DNA from 2 places in the Cryobacterium sp. TMT2-17-1 genome. Region 2 is predicted to be linked to the other one. Evidence: predicted binding sites of a transcription regulator. Region 2 holds the regulator's gene; the other holds the start of a gene.
The links. Region 2 encodes LexA, which represses DNA repair genes until DNA is damaged. Its sites were predicted from a motif close to TCGAACANNTGTTCGA; they were not measured.
Positions count from the first base shown of each region.

Region 1: E3O47_RS06740 (DUF222 domain-containing protein) is a predicted target of LexA. The motif match lies at 5,234-5,249, and genes of this name have one in related genera.

Region 1 covers NZ_SOGC01000027.1:117,512-132,678, forward strand. Annotated here, with positions in the region: gene E3O47_RS06705 (SulP family inorganic anion transporter) at 1-1,220, shown strand, start outside; gene E3O47_RS06710 (globin domain-containing protein) at 1,245-2,408, opposite strand; gene E3O47_RS06715 (Rrf2 family transcriptional regulator) at 2,480-2,944, opposite strand; gene E3O47_RS06720 (septum formation family protein) at 2,967-3,518, opposite strand; gene E3O47_RS06725 (inositol monophosphatase family protein) at 3,522-4,376, opposite strand; tRNA gene E3O47_RS06730 (tRNA-Lys) at 4,500-4,575, shown strand; gene E3O47_RS06735 (DapH/DapD/GlmU-related protein) at 4,861-5,199, shown strand; gene E3O47_RS06740 (DUF222 domain-containing protein) at 5,313-6,017, shown strand; gene E3O47_RS06745 (hypothetical protein) at 6,024-6,491, shown strand; gene E3O47_RS06750 (DinB family protein) at 6,628-7,140, shown strand; gene E3O47_RS06755 (response regulator) at 7,191-7,895, opposite strand; gene E3O47_RS06760 (sensor histidine kinase) at 7,888-9,564, opposite strand; gene E3O47_RS06765 (cation:dicarboxylase symporter family transporter) at 9,713-11,092, shown strand; gene E3O47_RS06770 (glycine betaine/L-proline ABC transporter ATP-binding protein) at 11,458-12,744, shown strand; gene E3O47_RS06775 (proline/glycine betaine ABC transporter permease) at 12,741-13,628, shown strand; gene E3O47_RS06780 (glycine betaine ABC transporter substrate-binding protein) at 13,707-14,603, shown strand; gene E3O47_RS06785 (alpha/beta hydrolase) at 14,879-15,167, opposite strand, start outside.
Region 2 covers NZ_SOGC01000049.1:26,290-41,456, forward strand. Annotated here, with positions in the region: gene E3O47_RS14365 (ATP-dependent helicase) at 1-1,573, opposite strand, end outside; gene E3O47_RS14370 (SseB family protein) at 1,798-2,598, opposite strand; gene priA (bifunctional 1-(5-phosphoribosyl)-5-((5-phosphoribosylamino)methylideneamino)imidazole-4-carboxamide isomerase/phosphoribosylanthranilate isomerase PriA) at 2,582-3,328, opposite strand; partial or broken gene hisH (imidazole glycerol phosphate synthase subunit HisH) at 3,386-4,009, opposite strand; gene hisB (imidazoleglycerol-phosphate dehydratase HisB) at 4,015-4,638, opposite strand; gene E3O47_RS14390 (histidinol-phosphate transaminase) at 4,665-5,744, opposite strand; gene E3O47_RS14395 (LysM peptidoglycan-binding domain-containing protein) at 5,794-6,150, opposite strand; gene lexA (transcriptional repressor LexA) at 6,434-7,138, shown strand; gene metE (5-methyltetrahydropteroyltriglutamate--homocysteine S-methyltransferase) at 7,332-9,674, opposite strand; gene E3O47_RS14410 (methylenetetrahydrofolate reductase) at 9,671-10,666, opposite strand; gene hflX (GTPase HflX) at 10,960-12,498, opposite strand; gene E3O47_RS14420 (methyltransferase) at 12,540-13,151, shown strand; gene dapF (diaminopimelate epimerase) at 13,185-14,066, opposite strand; gene miaA (tRNA (adenosine(37)-N6)-dimethylallyltransferase MiaA) at 14,077-15,066, opposite strand; gene miaB (tRNA (N6-isopentenyl adenosine(37)-C2)-methylthiotransferase MiaB) at 15,071-15,167, opposite strand, start outside.

The DNA of each region.
Region 1 (15,167 bases), on a different contig from region 2:
CCGACGTGATCGCAATCGGGGCCGGTATCGCCGGGGGCGAAGTCAACCTCACCGCGTTGCTCTTCGGACTCGGGTCGCTGCTCATCATCGTGGGTCTGTCCTGGGGCAGATCTCGGATCCCCGGCGTGCTAGTGGCCGTCGTGCTGGCGACACTGCTGACTGCCGTACTCGGGCTTCACAGCACCATACCCGTCGTCGGGGCGATGCCGCAGGGACTGCCCGCTCCGGCGCTCGGCGGTCTGGTCTGGGCGGATGTCGCCGCGCTCGCCCTTCCCGCCCTCGGCGTCGCCCTGATCGCCTTCGCCGATACGGCCGTGCTGTCGCGCACGTTCGCCGCGCGCCGCGGCGAGAGTGTCGACGGGAGTCAGGAGATGGCGGCGATCGGCGCCTCGAACATCGCGGGCGGTCTGCTCGGCGGCTTCCCCATTTCGGCGTCGTCCTCGCGCACCCCCGTTGCCGAGAGCGCGGGCGCACGAACCCAGCTCACGGGCGTGGTCGGCGCCGCACTCATCGTGGTGTTCATGCTGCTGGCGCCCGGACTCACCGGCTACCTGCCCTCGGCGACCATCGCTGCCGTCGTGATCGTCGCGGCCGCCGGTCTGATCGACGTGAAGGGGTTCCTCGCCCTCGTGCGGATGAACAAAGTGGATGCCGCGCTGTCCATCGCGTCGTTCCTCGGTGTCGTGGTCGTGGGCGTGATCGAGGGCATCGGCGTGGCGATCGTGCTGTCCCTCGGGGCATTCGTGAGCCACGCCTGGCGACCCTACCGGGCTGAGCTCGGGCGCATCCGTGGGCTGCGCGGGTACCACGACCTGTCCCGTCATCCGGAGGGCGAGCGGTTGCCCGGCATCGTCATCGTGCGCTTCGACGCGCCGCTGTTCTTCGCCAACGGCGGCATTTTCGACGACTTCGTGCGTCGCGTCGTCACCGAGGCAGGGAGTGACGTGCACACGGTCATCCTGGCGGCCGAGCCGATCACAGAGATCGACACGACCGCCGTGGAAGAACTTCTGGAACTCGACGATTTCCTCGCCTCACGCGGGATCACGCTGATCTTCGCCGAGATGAAGGGTCCGGTGAAGGACCACCTGCGCGACTACGGTCTCAGTCGACGGTTCCCACCGGAGCGGTTCGCGGGCACCGTGGGCGAGGCGGTCGACGAGGTCACCGGCACATTGCGCGGCGACCTCGAGGGCACCGAATGGGGCGACGAGCACTGAGGCTGCGCTGAAATTCCGCGCGGATCAGACGCCGGCAAGCCAGAGGTCAGGGCCGAAGATCTCGTAGTGGATGCGGTCGGCCGGCACACCGGACTCCAGCGCCTGTGAGCGCAGGCTGCGCATGAACGGGAGCGGACCGCACAGGTACACCGAGGCATCCGTCGGGATCGACACGTTCTCAAGGGACATGAAGCCCTCGTGGTGGCCCTCGCTCGGGATCTCCAGCCAGAGTTCGAGCTCTGCTGCTTCCAGCAGTGCGATGTCTTCGCTCATCTGGTCGCGCAGCGCCCAGCGTTCGAGGTTGCTCTCGGCATGCAGCACGAGCACCTCGCGCTTCGAGCCGGTGTCCACCAGGGAGCGCAGGATCGATGCGCTGGGCGTGCAGCCGATTCCGGCCGAGGCCAGGATCAGCGGGCCGGTGCCCTGATCTAGGGTGATGTCGCCGCACGGCACGGAGAGGATGAGCGTGTCGCCGACCTGCACATCACGGTGCAGCACGGGGGAGACCTCGCCGTCTGCGTCGAGCTTGGTGGTGAAGACGCGGGTCGTGGCCGTGCCGGCCGACAGCGAGTACTGGCGCACCTGGCGGATGCCGTCGGGCATGGTGGCCGTGACGCTGACGTACTGGCCCGGCAGGGCAGGCGTCACGGGAGTGTCGTCGGCCGGCTCCAGGGTGAATGTGACGGCGTCGGTGCCGGCCGCTTCCTTCTTCACGACGACCCAGGGGGCGAGCGGCTTGTCGCTGGCGAGACCGGCGTAAAGGCCCTTCTCCATCTTGATCAGGGCGTGGGCCATCAGCCAGTAGACCTCGGTCCAGGCGCCGGCGATCTCGGCCGTGATGACGTCGCTGAGTTCTTCGGCGATGGCCTCGAAGAGGTACTTGTAGACGATGTCGTACTGCTCGGGCGCAATGGAGAGGGAGATGTGCTTGTGGGCGATGCGGGAGAGCATGGCCTCCGGCGTGGTGTCGGGGTTCTGCACCAGGTAGGTCGCGAAGACGGCGATACTTCCGGCCAGGGCCTGCTGCTGCGAGCCGTTTTTCTGGTTGGAGCGGCTGAAGAGGCCGTCGAAGAGGTCGGGGTGAGCGGTCAGCATCCGGCCGTAAAAGTTCTTCGCGATCTCGGGCATGCGCTCGCCCACCAGGGGCAGAGTCGCTTTGATGAGGGGCAGTGACTGGGTGGATAGCATGCAAACTCCAAGCAATTGAGGGACGTACCCAAAAGTATCATTTCAAATGCTTAATATCGGGTTGTATCCCATTACCCCCGATCGGCGCGGCGCGGCGGCGGGGGTGCCAGCGTGAGGACAACGGGAGCGGGGAAGCCGATATGGGGGAGAGCCGCGATCACAAGGTCGTCGAGTTCGGCGTAGAACGCCTCCCGTGCTCGTCGGAGCCCCCCGCGGAGTCCACAGCCGCCACTGAGCGGACAGTCACCGTGGGGCGTCTCACAGTCGGCGACATCGTCGCGGGTGTCGAGTTGGCGCAGCAGCCAGCCCACGGTGGCCGTTCGCCCGACCGGGCTGATCCTCACTCCGCCGGTACGGCCGCGCAGTGACTCCACGAGTCCCAGCTCGCGGAGTCGCATGACGGCCTTGCTGACATGGCTGTACGGGGTGGCCACCGCCTCGGCGATGACCCGCGAGGTCTGAAGCTCGCCGTCGGGGAGCGTCGCCAGGAACATGAGCGCTCGCAGGGAGACATCCGAGAAGGCATTGATCCTCATGGGTCAACAGTATGGCCGCGGGTCAGCGCGATGCGCCGGCCAGGGTGCCGGTCACGGCGCCGGCCGGGTCGGTGATCAGGCACGAGACGTCGCGGCTGCCCGGGCCGTTCGGGCTGGCCAGGACGTCGGCGTCGGCCCAGCTCTGCGCCGTGGGGGTGAGGTAGGCGAAATCCAGACTCGATGCCCGGTACTCGAGCAGCACGAAGTCCTCGAACAGGGAACCGCAGCCGGTTTCCGCCACTGCGGTCACGGCGTTGTCGCCGGGGAAGGCGTCGCCCGGCACCGGGAACCGGGCGAATACCTCGAACTCGTGGCTCTCGTCGCATGAAACCCGCGGAACGATCGATGCGTTCACGTCCAGTCCCTCCGAAACCTCACGTAGGCAGTCTCCGACGAGAAGGTCGGCCACAGCGGTGACCTCTCCGAGAGCGGATGCCGGCACGGCAGCCACGTTGCGGACCGGCGTCGGCAGCATGTCGCCGATCACGCTGCAGCCGGTGAGGCTGGCGGTCAGGACGCTGGCCGCAGCGATCAGCAGGGTCAGGGTTCCGGGGTGCGTGCGCGGCGGGATCATCGGTTAGCGGGTCGGCGCGCTCGGGGACGCGGGTGCATCCGTGGTGGTGGTCGCTGAGCCGAGGGCCCGCAGAGCCGGCTCGTGCAGCAGGCTGTTGGTGGCCAGAGCGCTGCCGTGCCAGGGGCCGGGCCGGCCGTCGGCGGAGGAGAACCGGCCACCGGCCTCCTGCACGATCGGGGCCAGGGCCGCGAGATCGTAGGGCTGCAGGTCGTATTCCGCGACGATGTCGAGCAGACCCTCGGCGAGGAGCATGTACGACCACATGTCGCCGTAGGCGCGGGTGCGCCAGACCTGGCGGGACAGTGTGATCAGCTCGTCGAGGTGCCCGGTCTGGTCCCACTGCTGGATGCTGTTGTAGCTGAGCGAGGCGTCGGCGAGCTTGGCCACGCCGGACACGGCCAGGCGCACGGGGTCGGCGCCCGGCGTGCGCTCGTCGGTCATCCAGGCGCCGCCGCCGGTGCGCGCCCACCAACGCTTGCCGAGGGCTGGGGAGCTCGCCATCCCCACCACCGGATCGCCATCGACGGCGAGGGCGATCAGAGTGCCCCAGATCGGGATGCCGCGCAGGAAACCGGCTGTGCCGTCGATCGGATCGATGATCCATTGCCGCACGCTGGTGCCCTCGGTGCCGAATTCCTCACCGAGGATGCCGTCGGCCGGGCGCCGCTCGGCCAGGGCGGTCCGGATCGCGCGCTCCACGGCCTGGTCGGCATCCGTCACCGGGGTGCGGTCGGGTTTGGTCGTCACGACGAGGTCCATCGCGGTGAACCGGTCGCGCGAGATCGCGTCGGCCAGATCGGCGAGCTCGGTCGCGAGCTGGAGGTCGTCATCGAGGGAGTACTTCTGGGGCTGGGTCACAGACCAAGACTAGTAATTTTGGCGCGACTCTCCGGTTTGTACCGCGATTGGCGCCGAAGGTAATCGTGCTGTTAGTATCTAGAGTCGGTTCGGGTCACCCTGGGTCGGAGAGTAGAGAAACACGCACCTCTAGCTCAATTGGCAGAGCAACTGACTCTTAATCAGTGGGTTCCCGGTTCAAGTCCGGGGGGGTGCACCATCAGAAAAAGGCCAGGCTCGTTCCAAACGAGGCTTGGCCTTTTCTGTACCCGGTAGCCTGATATCCAGTCAACAGCACCTTCATCGTCAGGCGGAAAAAATCAGAGCTGCACGAGCCACCAAAGACAGACCCCACGCGGTGCGAATTTGGCACGACATCATCGTTAATTGGCTCCTGGCTACACCGCTGATCGTCAATGGAGCGCATCGGTCTCGGCTGCTCCACCTCGCCGGAATGAACGTCAGAAGTTCCAGAGTGCTGAAGGGGGTCACCTTTGGCTCCAGAATGGTCGTTCTAAAACCCGGCGCGTTCGTGAATGAGGGCTGCTACTTCGACGGCAATGAGCGTGTGGTCATCGGGCGCGCGGCTGTGGCCCAGGGCGTCCGCTTCGTCACAAGTACGCATGAGATCGGACCCAGCGAGTTCCGAGTCGGCCCACTGGTAACCAAGCCGATCCATGTCGGCGACGGCGCGTGGATCGGTGCTTTCGCCACAATCCTGCCCGGTGTCACGATCGGCAACGGGGCAATCGTGGCTGCCGGCAGTGTAGTGACCAAGGACGTCGAGCCCAACACCGTCCATGGTGGCGTGCCGGCTCGTCTGATCAGGTCGCTGGAGGGCTAGCCGACCGGAAGAGGGTGGAGTGGCCGCGCAGGCCTCGAACATGACTTCTAGAAACTTCCATAGATAAGTGACAGACTCTCAACTCTGTATGTCATGTTTGCTAGTTTCGAAACATGACAACCACCGCGGATGACCTCAGGCAGGCAACGGATGCCGTCGCCCTCCTCGGTTCCGTTTTCGCCGAAAATAAGGCCCTCGCCGATGCTGAGGTGCTGGCCGGTCAGAGGCCGATCGCGGCCGCTCGCCGCCTCCTCGACACCCGTTCGGCGCGGATGGCGGCGACCATCGCCCGGCGTTCGCGGCTGGAACCGGGCCACTCCGGTCTGGCCGCGCAGCAGGGGTTCCTCTCGCCTCAGGCGTTGATCCAGAAGGTGACCGGCTCGACGAAGAACGACGCGTTCAAGCTCGTCGCGGTCGGCTCGATGATGGCCTCAACTCTGAACGCGGACCACGTCTTCAAACTCGCGAGACGAATGCGCGACCGCCTCGACGAAGCCGGCATTGCCGCTCGGGAGAAGCAGGCCTACGACGACCGGTTCCTGAAGGTGTACCGGCTGGGAAACGGCAAGGTGCGCCTGAATGGGCTCTTCGCTCCCGAAGACGGCGAATTCGTGCTCTCCGTCTTCGATTCGGTCACCGACCCTCGCCGCGGAGGCGTGCGTTTCGTCGACAAGGAGAAGGCGGCGTGGGCGAAACGCCTGCAGGATGACTCGCGCAGCACGGATCAGATCGCCGCGGATGCCTTCGTGCAGCTGCTGAAGATCGCCGGTGAGGCCGACCAGGGGCGGGTGTTCGGTGGCCGCCGCCCGTCGGTTTGAGTGATCGTGGCCGGAACGGCCCTCGAAACGGGTCAGGCGGGTCAGGCAGGGCAGATCGAGGGAAACCCGGTCCCGATCTCGCAGGACACCATCGACCGGCTCCTCTGCGACACCGGAACCCGCGGCATCCAGTTCAGTGAATCCGGCGACATCATCAACGTCGGCCGCGACGAACGCCTCTTCACCGAAGCCCAGCGGGCCGCAATGGGCGTTCGCGACGGCGGATGCCGCTGGGTCGACTGCGACAAATCACCAGCCTGGAGCGAGGCCCACCACATTAACGAATGGGTGAAAGACAACGGCTATACCGACCCCGCCGACGGGGTACTGCTCTGCCACCCGCACCACCTGCTGTTGCATAATCAGCACTGGAGCATCATCCGCACCGGTAACGACTACTGGCTCCGGCCGCCGGTCGGAGTCGACCCCGAACAAACCCTGATCGCACTCCCGAGCAAACGGGCGCAACCGTAATCCAGCTGCTGGGCGGTGGGCCTCGACAGGCTCGACCACCGCCAGGTAGCAAGCCGGGGCTACTCTGGCTCCGACGCGGGACACATCGGGGCCACCAACCGAGGCACTGACGAGGCACTCGGCGTAAGGAGAACCGATGCTGTCGAGCTACCTGATCGCCGAGGCCTACGCACGTGTCCGGAGCATCGTGCATGTCGTGCTCGTGGATGCCGACGAAGAGCTGCTGACCTTTCGGCCCGACCCGGAGGCGAACAGCATCGCGTGGTTGATCTGGCACCTGACCCGGGTGCAGGATGACCACCTGGCCGAGCTGATGAACGAGGACCAGCTCTGGGACAGCGCCGGCTGGGCCGACAGGTTCGCGTTTCCCTTCGCGCGGGCGGCCACCGGCTACGGCCAAACCGTCGAGGAGGTTGGGCAGGTGCGCGCCGGCGCATCCGTTCTGGCCGGCTATCTCGACGCGGTGCACGCCCGCACCATCGCCTGGCTGCCCACTCTCACCACGGCAGATTTCTCCCGGGTCGTCGACACCCGCTGGACCCCGCCGGTCACACTCGCGGTGCGCCTGGTCAGCGTGCTCTCCGACGACCTGCAGCACGCCGGCCAGGCCGCCTGCGTGCACGGCCTGGCGGAGCGCGCCGGCCGCTGAGAGAGCCACGCCAGGAGTGCTCACCGCGCGGCCGTGACTGCACGTGCGCGCTACAGCCGCTTCCAGACGTATTCGTTCTCTGGCCGCCCCGGCGTGCCGTAGCGCGGCGACCGCTCGAGTGAGCCGGTGTCGGCCAGATGCTCAAGGTAGCGCCGGGCGGTCACCCGAGAAATGCCGAGCTGCTCCATCACCTCGCTGGAGGAGACCGGAACGGTCTGCAGCTTCAGGAACTCGATCACCGCGCCCAGGGTGCCCTCGGACAGACCCTTCGGCCGCGGCAGCTCGGTGGGCGTGCGCAGGCTCGCGAACGCCAGGTCCACGTCGGTCTGGCTGGTCATCGCGGACAGGCCGCCCAGCTGAAGCCGAAAGTCCCGATACTGCACCAGCTTCTGCGCGAAGGTCGAATAGGTGAACGGCTTGATCAGGTATTGAACAATGCCGGCCGCCACGGCGCCGCGCACGATGTGCAGTTCGCGCACCGCCGTGATGGCGATGATGTCCGTGGTCAGGCCGGCCGCGCGCATCCGTCGGCTCACGTCGAGGCCGTGCAGGTCGGGCAGGGTCATATCCATCAGCACCAGATCGATGGGCTGCCCGGCGGTGACGGCCGTTGCCAGGGCGCGCAGGGCGGAATGGCCGTCGCCGACGGTGCCCGCGTGCACGAAACCGGTCAAACGCCCGAGGTAGGCGGCGTGCGCCTCGGCCGCAATGGCTTCGTCTTCGACGACGAGCACCCGGATGTCCCGGTCAGTCATGCGATCCGCCCATCGTCGCCGCGAGGTCGGGTTCGATGCCCGCAGTGGGCTCCTCCGGCTGCCGGGGGAGGGTGACCGTGAACACGGCCCCCTCGCGGCGGGTGATGCTGAGGCTGCCGCCGAGCCGGTTGACCGTCTGCCGCACCAACGCCAGTCCGAGGCCGCGGCCGAAACTGCCGGGCTCCTTGGTACTGTAACCGCGGCGGAGGATGTCGGTCACGGCGTCCGGGTCGACGCCGGGCCCGGTGTCGGCCACCTCGATCGCCACCGACGAGGGCGTGGAGCCGACCGAGAGGTGCACCCGGCGGGGTGCCTCGCCGCCGGCGGCCGCGTCGAGTGCGTTATCGACCAGGTTGCCCACGACCGTGACCAGGTCCTGCGCCGTCAGGCCGGAATCGGCGAGGGTTCCGGCCGCCTCAACCGTGAGCAGCACGCCCAGCTCGCTGGCTTGGGCGAACTTGCCCATCAGCAGGGCGCTGAGCACCGGTTCGTCCACCGAGTCGAGCATGTCATCGGTGAGTTGCTGGCTGAGCTCCAGGTCTTTGGTGGCGAAATCGAGGGCCTCGGCGCCGCGCCCGAGTTCCATCAGGGACACGATGGTGTGAAGCCGGTTGGCGTGCTCATGGGTCTGGGCGTGCAGGGCATCCGAGAGGGTGCGCATCGACCGGAGCTCGCTGCCCATCGATTGCAGGTCGGTGTGGTCGCGGATGGTCGCAACCCAGCCCATCGGCGCGGGTTTGGTGCGGCCGCTGCCCGGTTTCAGTGCCGGCAGTTGGCTGACGACCAGCACGCGCGTGTCGGTGACGTGGATCTCGTCGGTGGCGGGGCGGCCGCTCTTCAGTAGCTCGGCGAGCGCCGGGGGAAGGTCGAGACGGTCAAGGCTCTGCGTGGCGGCGGAGGATGCTCGGCCCTCAGTCGGTGAGCGTGGCGGCAGGCCCAGCAGCCGGGCAGCCTGATCGTTGTAGAGCACGACCTCGCCCGTGAGAGTGACGAGCACGAGACCCTCCCGCACCGAATGCAGCACCGAGTCGTAGTAGACGAAGAGCTGGGCGAGCTGCTCCGGTCCCCAGCCGAGCGTGACCCGGCTCAGATAGCGACCGAGCAGCCAGGCGGCGAGGGTGCCCGTGGCTAGCAGCATCAGGGCCACCCCCAGCACGGCCGGCAGCCGCGCGCTCAGCGCGATGGAGAGGTTGCTCGTCTTCACCCCCGCAGCCACCAGGCCCTGAACGGCTCCCTGCTCGTCGGTGATCGGAACGACGGCCCGCACCGAGGGTCCGAGCGTGCCCGTGGTCACCTCGGTGAACGGTTCCCCGGCCAGGGCGGGCGTGACGGTACCGATGTAGGGGCGGCCGATCTCCAACTCGGTCGGGTGGGTCCAGCGGGTGCGGTCGGGCGCCATGATCGTGATGAAGTCGAGGGTGGCGTCGGCGGTGACCCGCTCGGCGTACGGCTGGAGCACCGCGCTGGGATCGGCCGAGCGGCTGGCATCCAGTACGAGCGGGTTGTCGGCGATGGCGCTGGCGACGGACAGCATCCGTTCCTCGGCGGCGACGAAACCACGGTCGCGGGCGTCCACGAAGGCCGCGGTGCCCGCGAACACGGTTATCGCCATGATGACCAGGGCGTTCGCCAGGAACAGGCGGCGCGCAATGCTCCAGCCTTGCCCCATCGCATCCTTCTTCCATTTGCGCGACCGTGACCAATATGACCGCAACAGTGACGCGGGCGCCTCGGTCGTCCAGTCTGAAACACACCACGGATGGTCCGGGCGCACCAGCGCTTCACCCCAGCCTAGTTACTAGACAAAGGAGTCTTTTATGGCATCACTGCCTCGCGCTCGCGCTGCACAGCCCGCGAAGAAGTTTGACAAGTCCCACTACCTGTACATGGCGGTCATCGTCGCGGTGATCCTCGGCGTCATCGTCGGCCTGCTCTTCGGCGGCACAGGCGGATTCGCCGTCTCGCTCAAACCGCTCGGGGACATCTTCATCGCCCTGATCAAGATGATGATCTCGCCGATCATCTTCTGCACGATCATCCTCGGCATCGGGTCCATCGCGAAGGCCGCCACGGTCGGCAAGATCGGCGGACTGGCGCTCGGCTACTTCCTGACCATGTCCACCTTCGCCCTGGCGATCGGCCTCGTCGTGGGCAACGTGATCAAGCCCGGCTCAGGGCTCGATCTCACCGCGACCACCTTCGTGCCGCCGGAAGCCGCCGAATCGGACTTCTTCCTCGGCATCATCCCGACCACACTGTTCTCCGCACTGACCGCCGGCAACATCCTGCAGACCCTGCTGGTGGCCCTCATCGCCGGCTTCGCGCTGCAGAAGATGGGAGCCGCCGGCAAGCCGATCCTCGAGGGCATCGCGCACGTGCAGGCCCTGGTCTTTCGCATCCTGATCATGGTCATGTGGCTCGCGCCGATCGGCGCCTTCGGTGCGATCGCCGCCGTCGTCGGTGCCACCGGCTTCCAGGCCGTTATCAGCCTCTTCACCCTGATGGGCGCCTTCTACCTGACCTGTGTGCTCTTCATCGTCGTCATCCTCGGCGGGTTGCTCAAGATCGTCACCGGCATCAGCATCTTCAAGCTGATGCGTTATCTCGGCCGAGAGTACCTGCTGATCTTCTCGACTTCCTCTTCCGAGGCGGCGCTGCCGCGCCTGATCGCCAAGATGGAGCACCTCGGCGTCTCCAAGCCGGTCGTGGGCGTCACGGTTCCCACCGGATACTCGTTCAACCTCGACGGCACCGCGATCTACCTGACCATGGCGTCGCTCTTCATCGCCACGGCCATGGGTCAGCCGCTCGCCCTGGGCGAGCAGATCGGGCTCCTCGCCTTCATGATCATCGCCTCCAAGGGTGCCGCCGGAGTGTCCGGTGCCGGGATCGCGACCCTGGCCGCCGGCTTGCAGGCCCACGCCCCGCAGCTGCTTGAAGGAGTCGGCTTCATCGTGGGCATCGACCGCTTCATGTCCGAGGCCCGCGCGCTCACGAACTTTACCGGCAACGCCGTCGCCACCGTGCTGATCGGATCCTGGACCAAGGAGATCGATCGTGCCCAGGTCGACCGGGTGCTCGACCGTCACGAGCCGTTCGACGAGACCACGATGATCGCCCACCACGGTGCGCCCAGCGCCGCCGAAACGGCCGCCGCGACCGAGAAGTCCGCGCAGATCGCGGCGCTCAAGGCCTGAGTCCGTTCCGGGTCGTCGAACGCGACCCGGCACGGATGCTCCGCGGCGGCTGTCTCGCGGCCTGCGGTAGGGCCGGTTCTCCCCGCTACCCGAAACCGTCGAAATCGCTGCTTCTGCGACGCAAATACCCCCGTGTTAGGCTTGCTGCTGGTCTTACGACCCTTCACCAGGACGCGAATGTACAGCCACGGCCCCATCGGTACGGCGCTTCGTATGGTGAGGCCATGACGGATGCGATCCCCATGATCGCCCCAGCCCACGCTTTCCATCGCGTCGAGGCCGGTCACGGCCTACCCGTCCGACACAGCGTGCATCCGTTCCGTCGGCCGTGATTCGGCCCCGCCCGGCGTGCACCGGGAGAATCCGTGACCGAAACTATTGCCGTGAAGGCAGATCGACTGTACAAAGCGTTCGGGCGTCGTCCGCACGAGCTCGTCAAGAAGCTAACCGCGGGAGCCAGCCGCGATGAGGTGTCCTCGCTGGGCACCGCCGCCGTTATCGACGCCTCATTCGAGGTTCACCGCGGCGAAATCTTCGTGGTGATGGGGTTGTCCGGTTCGGGCAAATCCACCCTGATCCGCATGCTCAACGGGCTACTGGACGCCACCTCTGGCAGCGTGACGGTGGCCGGCCAGGCCATCACCGGCATCTCCGCCGCCGCGCTGCGCGAGGTGCGCCGCACCAATATTTCCATGGTGTTCCAGCACTTTGCCCTGCTACCGCATCGCACCGTGATCGACAACGTCGCCTACGGACTCGAGGTGCAGGGCATGGGCCGCGAGGAGCGGCTCGCCAAGGCGCGCACCATCATCCGCCTCGTCGGGCTCGACGGCTGGGCCGACAGCCTGCCGTCCGAGCTTTCCGGCGGAATGCAGCAGCGAGTCGGCCTCGGCCGGGCTCTCGCCGCCGACACCGACGTCCTCCTGATGGATGAGGCGTTCTCGGCCCTTGACCCGCTGATCCGCCGCGAAATGCAGGAGCAGTTGATCGAGCTGCAGGCCGAGCTCGGCAAAACCATCATCTTCATCACCCACGATCTCAACGAGGCCATGTTCCTCGGCGACCGCATCGCGGTCATGCGCGATGGTCGCATCGTTCAGATCGGCACCCCCGAGGAGATCCTGACCGACCCGGCGAACGACTACGTCGCTCAGTTCGTGCAGGATGTCGACCGCGCCCGGGTGCTGACCGCGGCCAGCGTGATGGAGCCCGTGCGCTCCGTGGTCACGATCACCGGCGGTCCCCGAGCTGCGCTCCGCACCATGCGCGACCTGCAGACCTCCGCCACCTTCGTGCTCAACCGCGACCGCACCTTCGCCGGTGTGGTGCGCGATCGCGACGTGCTGGGGCAGGTCAAGGCCGGCGAGACCGATCTGCGCGCGATAGTGCGCACGGATGCGATCTCCGTCAACCCGGACACCCCGCTGGTCGACCTGGTCGAACCCTCGGTCGGCAGTGATCTGGCCATCGCCGTGGTCGATGAGAAGAACCGTCTGCTCGGCGTCATCCCGCGGGTGACCCTGCTGGCCGCGCTCGGCAACGTGAGCACGAATACGGGGGACGTGCCCGTGATCGAGCCCGCAGCCACGATTTCCATCAGCGTGATCACCGAAACCCTCCGCGACACCGCTCTGGAAGGAGCCGACCTGTGAACGACTTCCGACTTCCTCTGGGCACCCTCGTGGAGGGGTTCATCGACTGGATCACCGACACGTTCGGGTTCTTATTCGACTTCATCCGGGCCGTCTTCGACGGTGCCTACGAACTGGTCGACTTCCTCCTGGTGGCGCCGCCCTTCTGGGTGATCATCGTGCTCTCGGCGGGGCTGGCCCTGGCCACCCGCGGTTGGAAATTCATGGTCGGTACCGTCCTCGGTCTGATCGTCGTCGTCGGCGTCGACCAGTGGGAGAACGCCATGGACACCCTCGCACTGGTGCTGGTCGCCAGTGTGCTCGCGATCGCCCTCAGCCTGCCGCTCGGCATCCTGGCGGCGAAGTCCGCGGTGGCGTCCAACATCATCCGGCCGATTCTCGACTTCATGCAAACCATGCCGGCCTTCGTGTACCTGATTCCCGCGCTGATTCTGTTCCGCGTGGGCGTCGTGCCCGGAATCGTGGCCACCATCATCTTCGCGATGGCCCCGGGAGTCCGCCTCACCGAGCTGGGCATCCGCGGAGTCGACCGAGAAGTGGTTGAGGCCGGGCAGGCCTTCGGCGCCTCGCCCTGGCGCATCCTCCGGCAGATCCAGCTTCCGCTGGCGATGCCGACGATCATGGCGGGTATCAACCAGGTCATCATGCTCTCCCTGTCGATGGTCGTCATCGCCGGTATGGTCGGTGCCGGGGGGCTGGGAGCGGATGTCGTCGCCAGCCTGAACCGCATCGACGTCGCACTCGGTTTCGAAGCCGGCCTCGCCGTGGTGATCCTCGCCATCTTCCTTGACCGCCTGACGGCCGCACTCGGCACCGGCGACACCCCGCTCGGTCGAATCATGTCGGCCCGCAAGCGCCGCGCCCAGCAAGCCCTGGCCGCCTGAGCCAGTGCGCCGCGCACACGACCTCCTGATTTCTGATTCTGCCCCGGTCGCCCACCAGGCGACACGAAAGGAAACAATATGAAAAACCGATCACTGTCCCTCATCGCCCTCGGAGCCGTTGGGCTCCTCGCACTCAGCGGCTGCGCCTCGGCCGAGGCCGCCGTCGTCGGCGACGGGAACAAGGACCAGAAAGACATCACCATCGCCGTGTTCAACGGCTGGGATGAAGGCGTCGCGGTCTCCGAACTGTGGAAGGCCATCCTCGACGAGAAGGGCTACAACGCGGAGTTGGAATACGCCGACGTTGCCCCCGTCTACTCGGGTCTCTCCACCGGAGACTATGACATCAACATGGATGTCTGGATGCCGGAGACCCACGCGTCCTACGTGAAGGAGTACGGCGATGACATCGTCGACCTCGGCGCATGGAACGAGGAATCCCGCCTGACCATCGCCGTCAACAAGGATGCTCCCATCGATTCCCTCGACGAGCTGGCCAGGAACGCCGACAAGTTCGGCAACCGCATCGTCGGAATCGAACCCGGAGCCGGCCTGACCAAGGCCACCACTGAGAAGGTCATCCCGGCCTACGGCCTCGACGACATGGAATACCTGACCTCATCGACCGCAGCCATGCTCACCGAGCTGACCGCGGCCACCAAGGCCGGCGAGAACATCGTCGTCACCCTCTGGGAGCCGCACTGGGCCTACGGTTCGCTGCCGATCAAGACTCTCGAGGATCCCAAGGGAACCCTGAAGAACACCGAGTCGCTTCACAGCTACGCCAAGTCCGACTTCGCCGAGGACTTTCCGCAGGCCACCGAGTGGATCAAGGGCTTCGACATGGACCTCGATAAGCTGTACTCGCTTGAGAAGGCCATGTTCGTCGACTACGACGGCAAGGACTACGAGCCGATCGTGGCGAAGTGGATCTCCGAGAACCAGGAGTACGTAGACTCGCTGACCACCACGTAACACAGAACACAACACGAGAGCGGCAGGAGAGGCCCCGGTCAAGGAGACCCGGGCCTTTCTTGCACCTCAGCGGGTCAGCACGGATGTGCGCCCCCGGGTGTCGAAGGCGGCCGACCGCGCCCCGCAGGGTTCCGGGGCGACGCTGGCAGTGGTTGCCCTGGTTTTGGAGGTCGAATCGAAGATGACCAGGTGCTCACGCCGTGCTCCAACGATCGGGTTCGTCAGGTGCCGGCCGCTTCAGTGCACCGCAACCGCGGACCGGGGAAGGTTTCCGACTACGGGGTTGTCTGTGTCAGGAACTCAGTGAGCTCGCGGGTGATTTCGGCGGCAACGGCATCCGTTGACATGGTGGCAACACCGTCGCCGTTCTCGACGCCGTAGTCGCCGAACCGCGCATGGTTGGCTCCTTCGATTTCGACGAAACGGGTGTCGGGCACAAGTAGATCTGCGCTGTCGGCGATCTTCTCCGGGGTGCTGAGGCCGTCGGCGCTCCCGCTGAGGCTGAGGGCCCGCAGATCGGTGCGCTCCGGCGCGGCCGCGCAGTAGCTGCCGAACAGCACCAGC
Region 2 (15,167 bases):
GGTCGAGGGTGGCCTCGTAGGCCGACCGCGGGAGGGCGTGGAAGGGGGCGCTGCGGCGCACGGTGTCGAACCACTCCTCCGCGTGGATGGGTTCGAGGGCGGTTGCCGCCACGGTCTGCTGGGCGAGGATGTCGAGTGGGTTGGACGGCACCTGCAGGGATTCGATCAGGCCGGCGGCCATGCGCTCGGCGGCGACGGCCGCGTGGATGAGATCGGCCCGGTGCTTGGGGAAGATCACGCCCCGGGAGACCTCGCCCACCTGGTGCCCGGCCCGGCCGATTCGCTGCAGCCCGCTGGCCACGGACGGCGGCGACTCCACCTGCACGACCAGGTCGACGGCGCCCATGTCGATGCCGAGTTCGAGGCTGGACGTCGCCACCACGCAGCGCAGCCGCCCGGCTTTCAGGTCGTCTTCGATCAGTGCGCGCTGCTCCTTGCTGACGGACCCGTGGTGGGCGCGGGCAAGCAGCGGCTCGGCCCCGGCGCTCTGGCCGCTGGCGCCCATGAGCGCGGCCGGCGGGCCGGGTGCCGCAGTGCCGACGGGCGCGAGGGCAGGCATCCGCTCGGTCATCACGGCCGGCATCGCGGCGGGCACGAGCTCGTCCTCGAGGCGTTGGGCATAGATCTCGTTGAAGCGCGCGGTCAGCCGTTCGGCCAGACGGCGGGAGTTGGCGAACACGATCGAGGAGGTGTGCGCCAGCACCTCGTCGACGATTGCCTCTTCCACATGCGGCCAGATGGACCCGGTCTGTGGGGCGGCGGCGGCCGTCGAACCCTCCCGCACCGGTGCCGGGCCGACCTGGCTCATGTCGTCGACGGGAACGACCACGCTGAGGTCGAATCGTTTGGTCGACACCGGTGCGACGATCTCCACCGGTGCGGACCCTCCGAGGAACCGGGCGACCTCGGCGGCCGGTCGCACGGTAGCCGACAGTCCGATGCGCTGGGCCGGGCGGGTGAGCAGGTCGTCGAGCCGTTCCAGTGAGACGGCCAGGTGCGCGCCGCGCTTGCTCGCCGCGACCGCGTGCACCTCGTCGATGATGACCGTGTCCACGGCGCGCAACGATTCCCGCGCCGCCGAGGTGAGCATGAGGAACAGCGATTCTGGCGTGGTGATCAGGATGTCCGGCGGCGTTTTGACCAAGCTTCGGCGTTCCGTGGCCGGGGTATCCCCCGACCGCACGCCGACGGTCACCCGGGGCGGGGCGAACCCGAGACGCTCGGCAGCCTGGACGATGCCCACCAGCGGGGCCCGCAGATTGCGTTCCACGTCGACGCCGAGCGCCTTGAGCGGCGAGATGTAGAGCACGCGGGTTCCCGGCGCGGTGACCCGGTCAGGACGCGCCGAGGCTTCCGAGACATCTGCGGCCTCTGCAGTATCCGCGGCCAGGCGGTCGATGGCCCAGAGGAACGCGGCGAGAGTCTTACCTGACCCGGTGGGGGCCACCACCAGCGCGTGCGAGCCCCGAGAGATGGCGTCCCACGCCCCGAGCTGGGCCTCGGTGGGTGCGGCGAAGGCCTGCGCGAACCAGGCGCGGGTGGCCGGGGTGAATCGGTGCAGAACCTCGTTCATACGACTATCCTCGCCGATCCGCCTGAGCCGGGCCACTCGAACCAATTCGACGGAGATTCTGAGCTAAAACGGGCTTTCCCGGACATCCAGGACCGATTTTGCCACAATCTCCGTCGAATTCGTTCGTGGCGGGGGCGGGGGCGCGGGCGGATCGCGGAGCGCGGGGCCCGGAATCCGGAGCCCGGAACCCGGAGCCCGGAACCGCCGACGATGGAAGAGGCCGCCTAGGCGGAGGGCAGCAGCTGCACGGTGAGGGAGTCCACCTGGGTGGCGATGACGTCGCTCGATGACCAGCGAGCCGCGAGCCGGGCGAGGGTCGCGTCGAGCTCGATGCGGGTCAGGCCGTCCACGAGCTCGAGACGCACAATTAGTTCCGGTCCGGCGAGGCGGGCGGCCGGGTCGCCGGGGGCCAGCTCAACCCCGAGCACACTCAGTTCGGTGGACACGGAGTCGGCAAAGGCATCCGCGACGTCGCGACTGGCATAGCTGGGGGTCCAGGGCAGGGACTGGGCGATGGCCCACAGGGCCGGGCGCCGCACCACGAACTCGGTGGGCGCGGTCGGATCGAGCACGACCAGATCGGTGTTCTCCTGAGCCGCGGCCAGCGCGACGCGCACGCCGTCGGCCGGGACCGGCCGGGCCCGCGTGTTCCACGCCGTCATCGCCGCGACCGAGGAGAACACGGGAAGCACCGTGCGGCCGTCGGGCCCGGCCACGGTGATGATCGACAGTTCCTGGGTCTTGTCGACGCGGAGGCCGGCCTCGGTGGTGCCCGATTGGCCGAGTTCGGTCACCAGGGGAACGAGCAGCCGTGAGCCACGGATGGCGTCGACCACCGTCTCTTCGCCGGCCTCCCGAGCCTGGAAGCGGCGCACGGCCGCCAGCAGCGGCTCGGGCGCGAGCCCGTCGTCGTCGCTGTGCATGTTGGGCTCAAACTGTCGTCCCTCCCACGGTTGCCCGGCGGAGTCGCCCCCTCCGGGTCCGCCGGGAAGGCCGGTGGAGCCGAGGTTACGCGCCCGCGACATCCAGTGCCTCGCTCAGGGTGAACGCCCCCGCGTAGAGGGCTTTTCCGACGATCGCTCCCTCGAGTCCGAGCGGTACAAGTTCGCGCAATGCGCGGAGGTCGTCGAGGCTGGAGATGCCGCCGGAGGCGACGACCGGTCGGTCAGTGCGCTCCATCATCTGGCGGAGCAGGTCGATGTTGGGGCCTTGCAGCGTGCCGTCCTTGGTCACATCGGTGACGACGTAGCGCGAGCAGCCAGCCTCCTCGAGACGGGCGAGCACCTCCCAGAGGTCCCCTCCCTCCCTGGTCCAGCCGCGGGCGGCGAGGGTGGTTCCGCGCACGTCGAGCCCGACGGCGACGGCGTCCCCGTGCCGGGCGATGACCTGCGCCGCCCACTCCGGGTTCTCCAGTGCCGCGGTGCCCAGGTTGATCCGGCTGACGCCCGCGTTCAGGGCCGCGTCCAGCGACGCGTCGTCGCGGATCCCGCCGGAGAGCTCGATCTTCACGCCCGTGACCTCGCGGATCACAGTGCGGATGACATCCGTGTTGTTGCCGCGACCGAAGGCCGCGTCGAGGTCGACGAGGTGGATCCACTCGGCGCCCTGGCGGGCCCAGTCAAGTGCCGCGTCGACGGGGTCGCCGTAGTTGGTCTCGGTGCCGGCTTCGCCCTGGGTCAAGCGAACGGCCTTGCCGTCGGCCACATCCACGGCGGGCAGCAGAACGAGACGGAGGGAAGGGGTATGCACAGTCATGGGTGTCCTCGGTTGGGAATGGTCGCGGCGACCGGGTCAGTCAGGGAAAAGTCAAGGTCAGTTCTTGACTGTGCCGAGCCAGTTATGGAGCAGACGGATGCCTGCCTCACCGGATTTCTCCGGGTGGAACTGGGTGGCGGTAAGCGGTCCGTTCTCGATGGCGGCCAGGAAAGGTTGTCCGTGCTCGGACCAGGTGAGAATCGGTTTCGGGAACGGCGGCATGACGTCGAGGGACCATTCCTGGGCGGCGTAGGAGTGCACGAAGTAGAAGCGCTCCTGCTCGAGGCCATGGAACAGCGTCGAGCCCTCCCCCGGCGTGACCGTGTCCCAGCCCATGTGCGGCAGCACCGGCGCCGTCAGCTGCGTCACGGTGCCGGGCCATTCGCCCAGCCCCTCCGTGTCCACGCCGCGTTCGACGCCGTGCTCGAACATGATCTGCATGCCCACGCAGATGCCCAGCACCGGGCGTCCGCCCGCGATCCGGCGGTCGATGATCTCGTCGCCGTGCACCGCCTTCAGAGCCTGCATGACGGCGCTGAACGCGCCCACGCCGGGCACGACGAGCCCGTCGGCCTCAAGCGCCTGACGGCGGTCGCCGGTCAGCGTCACCTCGGCCCCGGCGAGTTCGAGTGCCTTGACGGCGGAGTGCACGTTTCCGGTGCCGTAGTCGAAGACAACGACGCTGGTCACAGCGCACCCTTGGTCGAGGGGACGCCGGACACCAGCGGGTCGAGCGCCTTCGCCTGGCGGAACGCGCGGGCGAACGCCTTGAATTCGGCTTCGGCGATGTGGTGCGGGTCGCGGCCGCCCTGCACGGTGACGTGCACCGTGAGGCCGCCGTTGAAGGCGATAGCCTCAAACACGTGGCGCACCATGGAGCCGGTGAAGTGGCCGCCGATCAGGTGGAACTCGAAACCGGCCGGCTCGCCCTGGTGCACGAGGTAGGGGCGCCCGGAAATGTCGACGACGGCCTGTACGAGGGCCTCGTCGAGCGGCACGACGGCGTCACCGTAGCGGGAGATGCCGGATTTGTCCCCGAGAGCCTGCTTGATCGCCTGGCCGAGCAAGATGCCGACGTCCTCGACCGTGTGGTGCACATCGATCTCGATATCGCCGCGGGCGCGCACGGTGAGGTCGGTCAACGAGTGTTTCGCGAAGGCCGTGAGCAGGTGATCGAAGAACGGGACCGACGTCTGGATGTCCGACTCACCGGTGCCGTCGAGATTGAGCGACAGGTCGATGCTCGACTCGCTGGTCTCGCGCTGCAGGTGGGCGAAACGGGGCGAGGTGGTCGCGAAAGAGAAGCTCATACGACTAGTTTATTGGCCCGCGCCGTTCACGGCCGCCCAAGCGCCTCGAGGGCGTCGAGGAACGCCGTGGTCTCGGCCTCGGTGCCGGCGCTGACCCGCAGGTGGCCCGGGATGCCGACGTCGCGCACAAGGATGCCTTCCGCCAGCAGCGCCTCGAAGGTGGCCCGAGGGTCCTCAACGCCGCCGAACAGCACGAAGTTGCTCGCACTGCGCAGCGGAGTGTAGCCAAGCCGGGCCAGTTCGCTCACGATGCGGTCCCGCTGCCCGCGGATGTCGTCGACCATGGCAAGCATCGCGGGCGTGTGGACGAGCGCGGCGACCGCGGCAGCCTGGGTGAGCGCGGACAGGTGGTAGGGCAGACGAACCAGGCGGAGGGCATCCGTCACGGCGGGATCGGCGGCCAGATAGCCGACGCGCACACCGGCGAAGGCGAACGCCTTGCTCATGGTGCGGGACACCAGCAGGCGCTCCCGGCCGGGAAGCAGGCTCAGGGCCGTTGGCGCGTCATCCGTCCCGAACTCGGCGTACGCCTCGTCGACGACAACGATGCCGTCGCTCGCATCGTAGACGGCCGCGATCGTTTCCAGGGACAGGGGCGTGCCGGTGGGGTTGTTCGGCGAGCAGAGGAAGACGAGGTCAGGGGCAACCCGGTCGACCCACTCGAGCGCCGTGGCCGGGGAGAGTTCGAACTTTGCGTCACGACCGCCCGCGATCCAGCGGGTGCCGGTGCCGGAGGCCAGCAGAGGGTACATGGAGTAGGTCGGCGCGAAGCCGAGCACGGACCGACCCGGGCCGCCGAAGGCCTGCAGCACCTGCTGAAGAACCTCGTTGGAACCGTTGGCGGCCCAGATGTTCTTTCGGGTGAGGCCGTGACCGAGATAACGGGCGAGGGAATCCCGCAGCTCGGTGAACTCCCGATCGGGGTATCGGTTCACGGTTGTGACCGCCACGGCCAACGCCGCCACGATGTCCTGCGCCACCTCAGCCGGGATGCCGTGGGTGTTCTCGTTCACGTTGAGAGCCACCGGCACGTGCAACTGCGGCGCCCCATAGGGAGTGAGTCCGCGCAGATTATCGCGAAGGGGCAGATCGTTGAGACTGGTCACTCCCCCAATATTACCGGGGTGAGACCGGCGGGGGCTCGCCGCGGGTAGTTCACAGGTCGTTCGGAAGCGCCAGCCGCTGACCGGGCTGCACGCTGTCGGACGGCAGCTGATTGAGGCTCACAATCTCGGCGATCACCTCGCGCGGATCTGACGTGGGCGCGATTGTCTCGGCAAGTTGCCAGAGCGACTGCCCCGACTTGATGGTGACGTAGTCGAAGGCCGAGGCCACGTGAGCGACGGTCGAGTTCTCGGCGGCGGCGATGCCTCCGTTGAGGGCGACGGCCAGGGCCACGGCCACGAGCGGAAAGGCAGCCAGGGACGTGAAAACGACGCGACCGCGCCGGGTGAGTCGGAGCCGGGTGCGTCCGGTCGCGATGGGGGCGCCTCGTTCAAGTGCAGTGCTCATGTGATACCTCCTGTGAGAAGACGCATCCGACTCTCGGCCGGGAGAGCCGGATGCGAACTTATGTTCCGAATGTATATTCGATTATTCGAACAATCAAGCTTTATTCGGTAGTTTCTGAAATATTTGTTCCGACCCACTCGAATACATGTTTGTCTAATGAGCTCAACGCGGATACAGTTTCGATTGTTGATTGACACTCAATCAGGCACCCCCGACATTCGCGTGAATCGGCGGCATTCGCTGCTTGCTGCCAGCGCATCAATCAAAACGAGGAGCGACGAACGTGGCACAGAACACCAGCGGTCCCCGCGACAAGGGCGGCACCAGACGGCGCAAGAGCCTCAGCGAGAAGCAGCTCGCCATCCTCGACGTCATCCAGCGCTCGGTCAGCCAACGCGGCTATCCGCCGAGCATGCGCGAGATCGGCGACGCCGTCGGCCTGTCGTCACTGTCGAGCGTCACCCACCAGCTCAACCAGCTGGAACTGAGCGGTTACCTCCGCCGAGACCCGAACCGTCCCCGAGCACTGGAGGTGCTCATCGAGATTCCGCAGTCGCCCGAAGACACGACGGCCGGAGCCTCGGAAAGTTTCCACACCGGAGTGCAGGTCGGCGACGCCGCCATGGTTCCGCTCGTCGGTCGCATCGCCGCCGGCATCCCGATCACCGCCGAACAGCAGATCGACGAGATTTTCCCGCTACCCCGCCAGCTGGTGGGCAAGGGCGATCTGTTCATGCTCAAGGTGTCGGGCGAATCGATGATCGACGCCGCCATAATGGACGGCGACTGGGTCGTCGTGCGGCAGCAGAAGACCGCCGAAAACGGTGAAATCGTTGCAGCCATGCTCGACAACGAGGCAACCGTCAAGGTCTTCCGCCAGCGCGACGGGCACACCTGGCTACTGCCCCGCAACACCAACTTCGAACCCATCGTCGGCGATCACGCCGAGATTCTGGGGAAGGTTGTGGCAGTGCTGCGGTCGGTTTAGGGCATCAGCACTCAAGCACATCAGCATTTCAGGCCGACTCTTGGTCTCGACGGTTCCGACCAGCGTCGTGGAGACGCGCGCGTGTTGAGTCACCATGGTTATTTCGGTCGGGTCTTGTGAGCCGGGTCTTGTGGGCCGGGCACGAACACTGTTCTTGGTGTCGTGCCCGGCTTTTGTGTGGGTGGAGGCGGGGTCAGGCGGAGACGGAGGAGGTCAGGCGGGCGCGGAGGATGCGGGTGGCGGCGAGCATGTTGTGTAGGGACTGGACAGTTTCGGTGTAGCCGCGGGTTTTGAGGCCGCAGTCGGGGTTCACCCAGAGCCGGGTGGCCGGGATGGCCGCCGCGGCGCGCTCGAGCAGGTCGGTGAGTTCGGACACGCTCGGCACACGCGGCGAGTGGATGTCCCACACTCCCGGGCCGATACCGTGGTCGAAGCCCTGGGACCGGATATCGCCCACCACCTCCATGCGAGAGCGTGCCGCCTCGATGCTGGTCACATCGGCGTCCAGGTTGCGGATCGCGTCGATGACCACCCCGAACTCCGAGTAGCAGAGGTGGGTGTGGATCTGGGTGGCCGCGGCCGCACCGGCCGTCGCCAGGCGGAAGGACCCCACCGACCAGTCGAGGTATTCCGCCTGGTCCTTCTGCTTCAACGGCAGCAGCTCCCGCAGCGCGGGCTCGTCGACCTGGACGATCTGAATGCCGGCCGACTCCAGGTCGGCGATCTCGTCCCGGAGGGCCAGGGCCACCTGCCTGGCCGTCTCGCCCAGCGGCTGGTCGTCGCGCACGAACGACCACGCGAGGATCGTGACCGGACCGGTGAGCATCCCCTTGACGGGCTTGGGCGTCAGCCCCTGCGTGAACGCCGACCACTCGACCGTGATGGGCCGCGGCCGGGACACGTCACCCCAGAGGATCGACGGGCGCACGCACCGGCTGCCATAGGACTGCACCCAGCCGTTCTCGGTGACCGCGAAGCCGTCCAGGTTCTCGGCGAAGTACTGCACCATGTCGTTGCGTTCCGGCTCCCCGTGCACGATCACGTCGAGGCCGATGTCTTCCTGCAGCGAGACGACCCGACGGATTTCGGCGCGCATCAGGTCCCGGTAGTCCGCGGTGCTCAGCACCCCCCGTACCAGCTGCGCCCTGGCCCGACGGATGTCCCCGGTCTGCGGGAAGGATCCGATCGTGGTCGTCGGCAGGAACGGCAGCCCGAGGGCCATCTCCTGGGCTGCCACTCGGGCTGCGTAGGCGCCCCGGGTGAAGTCGCCCGGAGCGAGCGCGTCGGCGCGCACCCGAACGGCGCCATCGTGGACTCCGGGAGCCACCCCCCGCGCGTCGAGGGCCGCGGAGGCCGCAGAGAGGTCGATCTCGATGGCACGGCGACCCAGACTGAGGCCGCGGGCGAGTGTGGCAACCTGCGCGACCTTCTGATCCGCAAAGGCCAGCCAGGTCTTCAGGTCGTCGTCCAGCGCCGATTCGTCGTCGACGTCGTGGGGAACGTGCAGCAGCGAGGTAGAGGTGGAAACCGAGATCCGCGGCGAGAGGCGGACCAGGCCGGCCGCCGTGTCGAAGGCGGCGGCCAGGTCGCCGCGCCAGATATTGTGGCCGTCAATGACGCCGGCCACGAGAGTGGTCGTGTCGAGTCCGGGGGTCTCCGCCGGCACGCTTCCCCGCACGAGGTCAAGCCCGATGGCTTCCACCGGGGTGATGGCAAGAACGGGTAGGGCGTCGTCGAGGCTGCCGTACGGCGCGGCGACAAACAGGGCGGGACGCTCGGCGAGGGCGCCGAGGGTGTTGTAGGCGAAGCGGAGGCCGGCGAGGGCATCCGTTCTCGGGATGTCGATGCTCTCGCTGACCAGGGCAGGCTCGTCGAGCTGCACCCATTCGGCTCCAGCGGCGCGCAGCCGCTGCAGGAGGGCGGCGTAGACCGGCACAAGGTCGTCGAGGCGGTCAAGCGGACTGAATCCGGCCGGGGCCTCGTCGCTGGGCTTGCTCAGCAGCAGGAAGGTGACCGGGCCGACGATGACGGGCCGGGTCAGGAATCCGGCCGCCTTCGCCTCCTCGAACTCGCGCACCAGGCGGGTGCCGGCGAGGGTGAACTCGGTCTCGGGGCCGATCTCCGGCACCAGGTAGTGGTAGTTGGTGTCGAACCATTTGGTCATCTCCAGCGGCGGATTCTCCCCTTCGCCGCGGGCGAGGGTGAAGTAGCCGGCCAGGTCGAGGTGGCCGTCCGCGCCCCGCAGATGCGCGAACCGGGCGGGGACGGCGCCCACCGTGCTCAGGGCATCCAACATCTGGTCGTAGTAGGAGAAGGATTCCGGGATGGACGAGTCGTCCCGGCCGAGTCCCAGCTGCACGAGGCGCTTCCTGGTGCTCTGGCGCAGGGCGGCCGCGGTCGCTTCGAGCTCGTCGGCGCTGACCGATCCGGCCCAGAACGCTTCGACGGCCTTCTTCAGTTGGCGGCGCGGCCCGATGCGCGGGTAGCCCAGGATGGTGCCGGCGGGAAAGGCGGGAAAGGCGGAAGTGTGGGTCATGAGTTCTCCTTGACGGGGTGAGGGGCAGGCAGTGCGGAAGCAGGCAGGGTGGGGGTGAGCAGACCGCAGCCGTCGAGCACGGCGAGCACGGTCTCGTGCTGGTTGAAGGCGTAGAGGTGCAGCCCGGGGGCACCGCCGGCGATGAGTTGCCGGGCCAGTTCGGTGGCCTGACGGATGCCGATCTCACGCTGGCCTTCCTTCGTCGGCTCCACCTCGAGCGCGATCGCCAGCTCGGACGGCAGTTCCTCGCCGGACAACTCGAGGATGCGGCGCAGGCGGGCCGGGCTCGTGACCGGCATGATCCCGGGCAGGATCGGGAATTCGACCCCGGCGGCACGGGCTCGCAGGATGAAGCTGAGGTAGTGGTCGGCGTGAAAGAAGAGTTGCGTGATCGCCAGGTTGGCGCCGGCGGCCTGCTTGGCCAGGAGCGCGTCGATGTCCTGGGTGGCCGACCGGGAGCGCGGGTGGCCGTTCGGGAAGGCGGCCACGGCGATGCGTACCTTCTCCCGTTCCCGCTTGATCGTGCGGGCGGCAGGGAGTCCCGGGATCACGGCCTCGCGGTACGGCACCCGCTCGGCCTGCACCCGGTGGATCAGCTGCACCAGTTCCGCGGCGCTGCCCAGGTCGCCGAGGAAGGCCTCACCCTCCCGAATGCCTTCCGGCGGGTCGCCACGCAGGGCCAGGAAGCTCCGCACCCCGGCGTCCAGAAACTCCCGGATCAGCTGGCTCGATTCCGCGTTGGACGAGCCCACGCAGGTGAGGTGGGCCAGCGGGTCCACGGTGGTGGTGCGCAGGATGTGGGTGAGCACGTCCAGGGAGGAGCGCCGGGAGGAGCCGTTCGCACCGTAGGTGACCGAGATGAATTCCGGGCCGGCCGCGGCCAGCCGCTCGATAGTGGCGTGCAGCACGGAGGTGGCAGCATCCGATGTGGGCGGATACAACTCGAATGAGAACGGGATTTTCCGGCATGCAGGATCCGAGGTGTGGGGCATTGCTCCTCATTCGACAGTTGCCAGTGTCAGTCACCGGGGGCCGGGCGACCGCGGACCGCCCGGCAAGCCAGGCGGGCGTTCGCGGGCGGGTGCCGGGCTCGGCTGTCGCTCCATGCCGCCGGTCAGGAGACCGGCGGCAACGATTGAGAAGACTCTAACAAGCACGCCCGGTGCCCGGCAGGTCTGTGACCGAATATGTCATCAGCTGGCGCCGGAGCGGCTCAGACAGGCCGGAGGAGTGCGGACATCGGCAGGCGAAGGCCTGCCGAGGTACGCGGAGCGAAGCCGGCGGGTCAGCCGGTGACGGCCGGCGGCACGGCGAACGGCTCGAACAGCGCCCGAATCTCATCAGTCACCAGAGCCGTAACCCGGGTGCCGGTCTCGGCGTACTCGGTGGACAGCACCGTGCCCTGATCGTGCAGCACCGCGATCAGGTCGCCCCGCTCGTAGGGGATGAGCAACTCGAGCCTGATCGACGGCCGCGGCAGCAGGTCCGAGATGGTCGCGAGCAGTTCCTCGATGCCCTCGCCGGTGCGGGCCGAGACGAAAATGCCCTTCGGCCAGAGTCCGCGCAGCACGAGCCCGTCATCATCGCTGATCAGGTCGCTCTTGTTGAAGACGACGACCTCCGGGATCTCCCGGGCGCCGACCTCGGCGATGACCTCGCGCACTGTGGCAAGCTGGCTCGCCGGGTCAGGATGCGAGCCGTCGACGACGTGCACGATGACGTTGGCGTCGGCGACCTCCTCGAGGGTGGACCGGAACGCCTCCACCAGCTGATGGGGCAGGTTCCGCACGAACCCGACGGTGTCCGTCAGCGTGTAGAGCAGCCCGTCGGCCGTCGTCGACTTGCGCACCGTGGCGTCCAGGGTGGCGAACAGGGAGTTATCGACGAGCACGCCGGCCCGGGTGATGCGGTTGAGCAGGCTCGACTTGCCGGCGTTGGTGTAACCGACGATGGCGACGGATGGCACGGCGTTGCGCTTGCGGTTGGCCCGCTTGGCCTCGCGAGCGGGTTTCATCTCGAGGATCTGCTTGCGGAGGCGGGACATCCGGGTGTGGATGCGCCGGCGGTCCAGCTCGATCTTGGTCTCGCCGGGGCCGCGCGAACCCATGCCCGCACCGGCGCCGCCCACCTGGCCTCCGGCCTGGCGGGACATCGAGTCCCCCCAGCCGCGCAGGCGGGGAAGCAGGTATTCGAGCTGGGCGAGTTCGACCTGGGCCTTCCCCTCGCGGCTCTTGGCGTGCTGACTGAAGATGTCGAGGATCACGGCGGTGCGGTCGATGACCTTCACCTTGACGACGTCCTCGAGGGCGCGCCGCTGGCTGGGCGCCAGCTCGGTGTCGGCGATGACGGTGTCGGCGCCCATCGCCTTGACGATGCCGGCCACCTCTTCGGCCTTGCCCTTGCCGAGGTAGGTGCTGGCGTCGGGCTTCGCTCGGCGCTGCATGAGGCCGTCGAGAACGGTGGCGCCGGCGGTCTCGGCCAGCGCGGCGAGTTCGCGCATGGAGTTCTCGGCGTCCGCGACGGTCCCGTGCGTGTACAGGCCGATCAGAACGACGTTCTCCAGCCGGAGCTGGCGGTACTCGACCTCGGTGACGTCCTCGAGTTCGGTGGAGAGGCTGGGCACGCGGCGCAGCGCGTTGCGGTCCTCGCGGTCCTGCTGCACGCCGTCGTGACCCTCGTCGTCGTGCGACGGGCCGGATTCGGCCTGCAGAGCCTGCGCGGAGCCGCTGCGGAACAGCGAATAGCCGGCAGCCTTGCTATCAGCGCTGGCGAGAACGCGGGCGACCACGTCGTCGGTGTCGTCGGGCAGATGTGACTCAGTCATTCCTTTAACAATACTTCCTCGATGCACGGTAAGTTCCCTCTATGCCTTCCGACCACTACTTCACCCCGGCACCCGACAGCACCCTGAAACTCCGCCAGGTGACCGTTCGATTGGGAGGCCAAGAGCGCGAGCTGACCACAGCCAATTCGGTCTTCAGCCCGGAGCACATCGACACCGGCACCCAGGTGCTCTTGAACAGCGCGCCGACCCCGCCGCCCGGCGGCGATTTCCTCGACCTGGGCTGCGGCTGGGGTCCGATCAGCCTGCACTTGGCCCTCGCCTCACCCCGCGCCACGATCTGGGCCGTCGACGTCAACGAGCGGGCGCTCGACCTGGTGCGGCTGAACGCGGAGGAGCTCGGCCTCACCAACATCACCGCAGTGCGGCCCGATCAGATGCCCGCCCACGTGGCGTTCCGCACCATCTGGTCGAATCCCCCGATCCGGGTCGGCAAAACCGAACTGCACACCATGCTGCGTACCTGGCTGCCGCGCCTGGAGCCGGGTTCGGATGCCTGGCTCGTCGTGCAGCGCAACCTCGGCTCCGACTCCCTGCAGCGCTGGCTCGACGGCGACCTGCCCGCCGAATTCAGCACCTCACGGCACTCCATCAGCAAGGGCTTCCGGGTCCTGCGGGTGAAACGCCAGGACTAGACCGCGTCGCGGCCCATCGCCCCGAGCTAGTTCTCAGCCGAGGCGGAAGACCCCGTCGAACACGAGTTCCGCCGGACCCGACAGTGAGACGTGCTCGCCGTCCTCGGTCGGAAACATGCGCACGCCGAGCGTGCCGCCGGTGACCTCGACCTGCCACTGGTTCGGGGCACCCGCGCCTGCCCAGTGCCGGGTGGCGAGGGCCGCCGCGGCCGCCCCCGTTCCGCAGGAGAGTGTTTCGCCGCTGCCGCGCTCGTGCACGCGCATCCGGATGCGGCCGACACCGTTCACGACGAGCGGATCGCCCGGAAGCACGAACTCGATGTTCGCCCCGGCCGCCGGGTCAGGGTCGAGCTGCGGCACGAAGGTGAGGTCGACGCCTGCGAGCTCGTCGTCGTCGGCCAGTGCCACGACCACGTGCGGGTTGCCCACGTTGATGCCGAGACCGGGGCGGGCCACGGGCAGGTCCTTCGCCCGAACGAGCGGTTCGATACCGTCGAGGCGCCACCGGCCGAGGTCGACCTGGTAGCCGGTTGCGCCGCGCTGCACGTCGCGCACTCCCCCGCGGGTGCCGATGCAGAGCGTGTCGCCGCGGTCGAGCGAGGTCAGGCCCTGCTCTACCAGGAAGCGGGTGTAGACGCGGATGCCGTTGCCGCACATCTCGGACACCGTGCCGTCGGCGTTCCAGTAGTCCATGAACCATTCGGCCGCGTCGTCCTCGGCGAGGGCGATCGCACCGGCGGCCAGGCTCGTGGAGCGCACCGCGCGGATGATGCCGTCGGCACCGATGCCGAATCGGCGGTCGCAGATGGCCCGGATCTGGCTCGGGGTAAGGTCGATCTGCCCGTCGGGATCAGAGAAAAGCACGAAGTCGTTCCCGGTGCCGTGGCCCTTGGTGAAGTTCAGATCAATACCCATGCCGTCCAGTTTAGGAGGCCGGGTCGGCCGCCCAGTGCTCGGCCGGCTGCTCCGGGTCGGCCAGGCGGGTCAGCGCCCGGTCAACCCGATCCGGCGCGTCGAAGTCGATCCAATGGGTGTGCGGGGAACGCTTGAACCAGCTCACCTGCCGTCTCGCGTACCGGCGGGTGAGCTGCTGCGTCTCCTGGATAGCCTCCGCCCGGCTGAGGCTGCCCGTCAGCTGCCCAAGGGCCTGGGCGTAGCCGATGGCCCGGCTGGCCGTGACACCGGTTTCGAGTCCGCTCGGGATCAGCCCGCGCACCTCCTCGACGAGCCCGCGGGCCCACATACCCTCCACCCGGGCGTCGAGGCGGGGGGTGAGCTCCGCGCGCTGGGCGCGGAGGCCCACTGTGACCGCGGGCATCCAGTAGACCGGCTCGTCGGGCAGGGCGGCGGTGTGCGGCCCCCCGGTCAGCTCCACGACCTCGAGGGCGCGCACGAGGCGCCGACCGTTGCCGGCGCCGATGCGGGCGGCGGCGACCGGGTCCACGGCCTTCAACCGGGTGTACAGGGCACCAGGCCCCTGCTCGATCAGGTCGGCTTCGAGTCGGGCGCGCAGCACGGCATCCGTGCCGGGGAACTGGAAGTCGTAGACCACGGCGGACACGTAGAGCCCGGAGCCGCCGACCAGGATGGGCACGCTGCCGCGCGCCACGATGTCGGTGATCGCGGCGCGGGCCTCCGTCTGGTAGCGGGCGACGGTGGCCTCGTCGGTGACCGACAGCACGTCGAGCAGGTGGTGCGGGACGCCGCGGCGCTCCAGCACGGTGAGCTTGGCGGTGCCGATGTCCATGCCGCGGTACAGCTGCATGGCGTCGGCGTTGACGATCTCCGCCCCCCGACCGGCCTCGGCCAGGCGTTCGGCGAGGTCGAGCGAGAGGTCGGACTTGCCGGTGCCGGTGGGTCCGACGACAACGATCAGCGTCGGGTGGGCGCCGGTCACCGGGTTCGGGCCGGGCACCTGCCTAGCGCTCCCCGTCGGTGACGTCGTAGATCGGCGTGGTGCTGGAACTGGCCACCGCGGGCGAGCCCACGGCCCGGTCGGGTAGGCGCAGGGTCGGC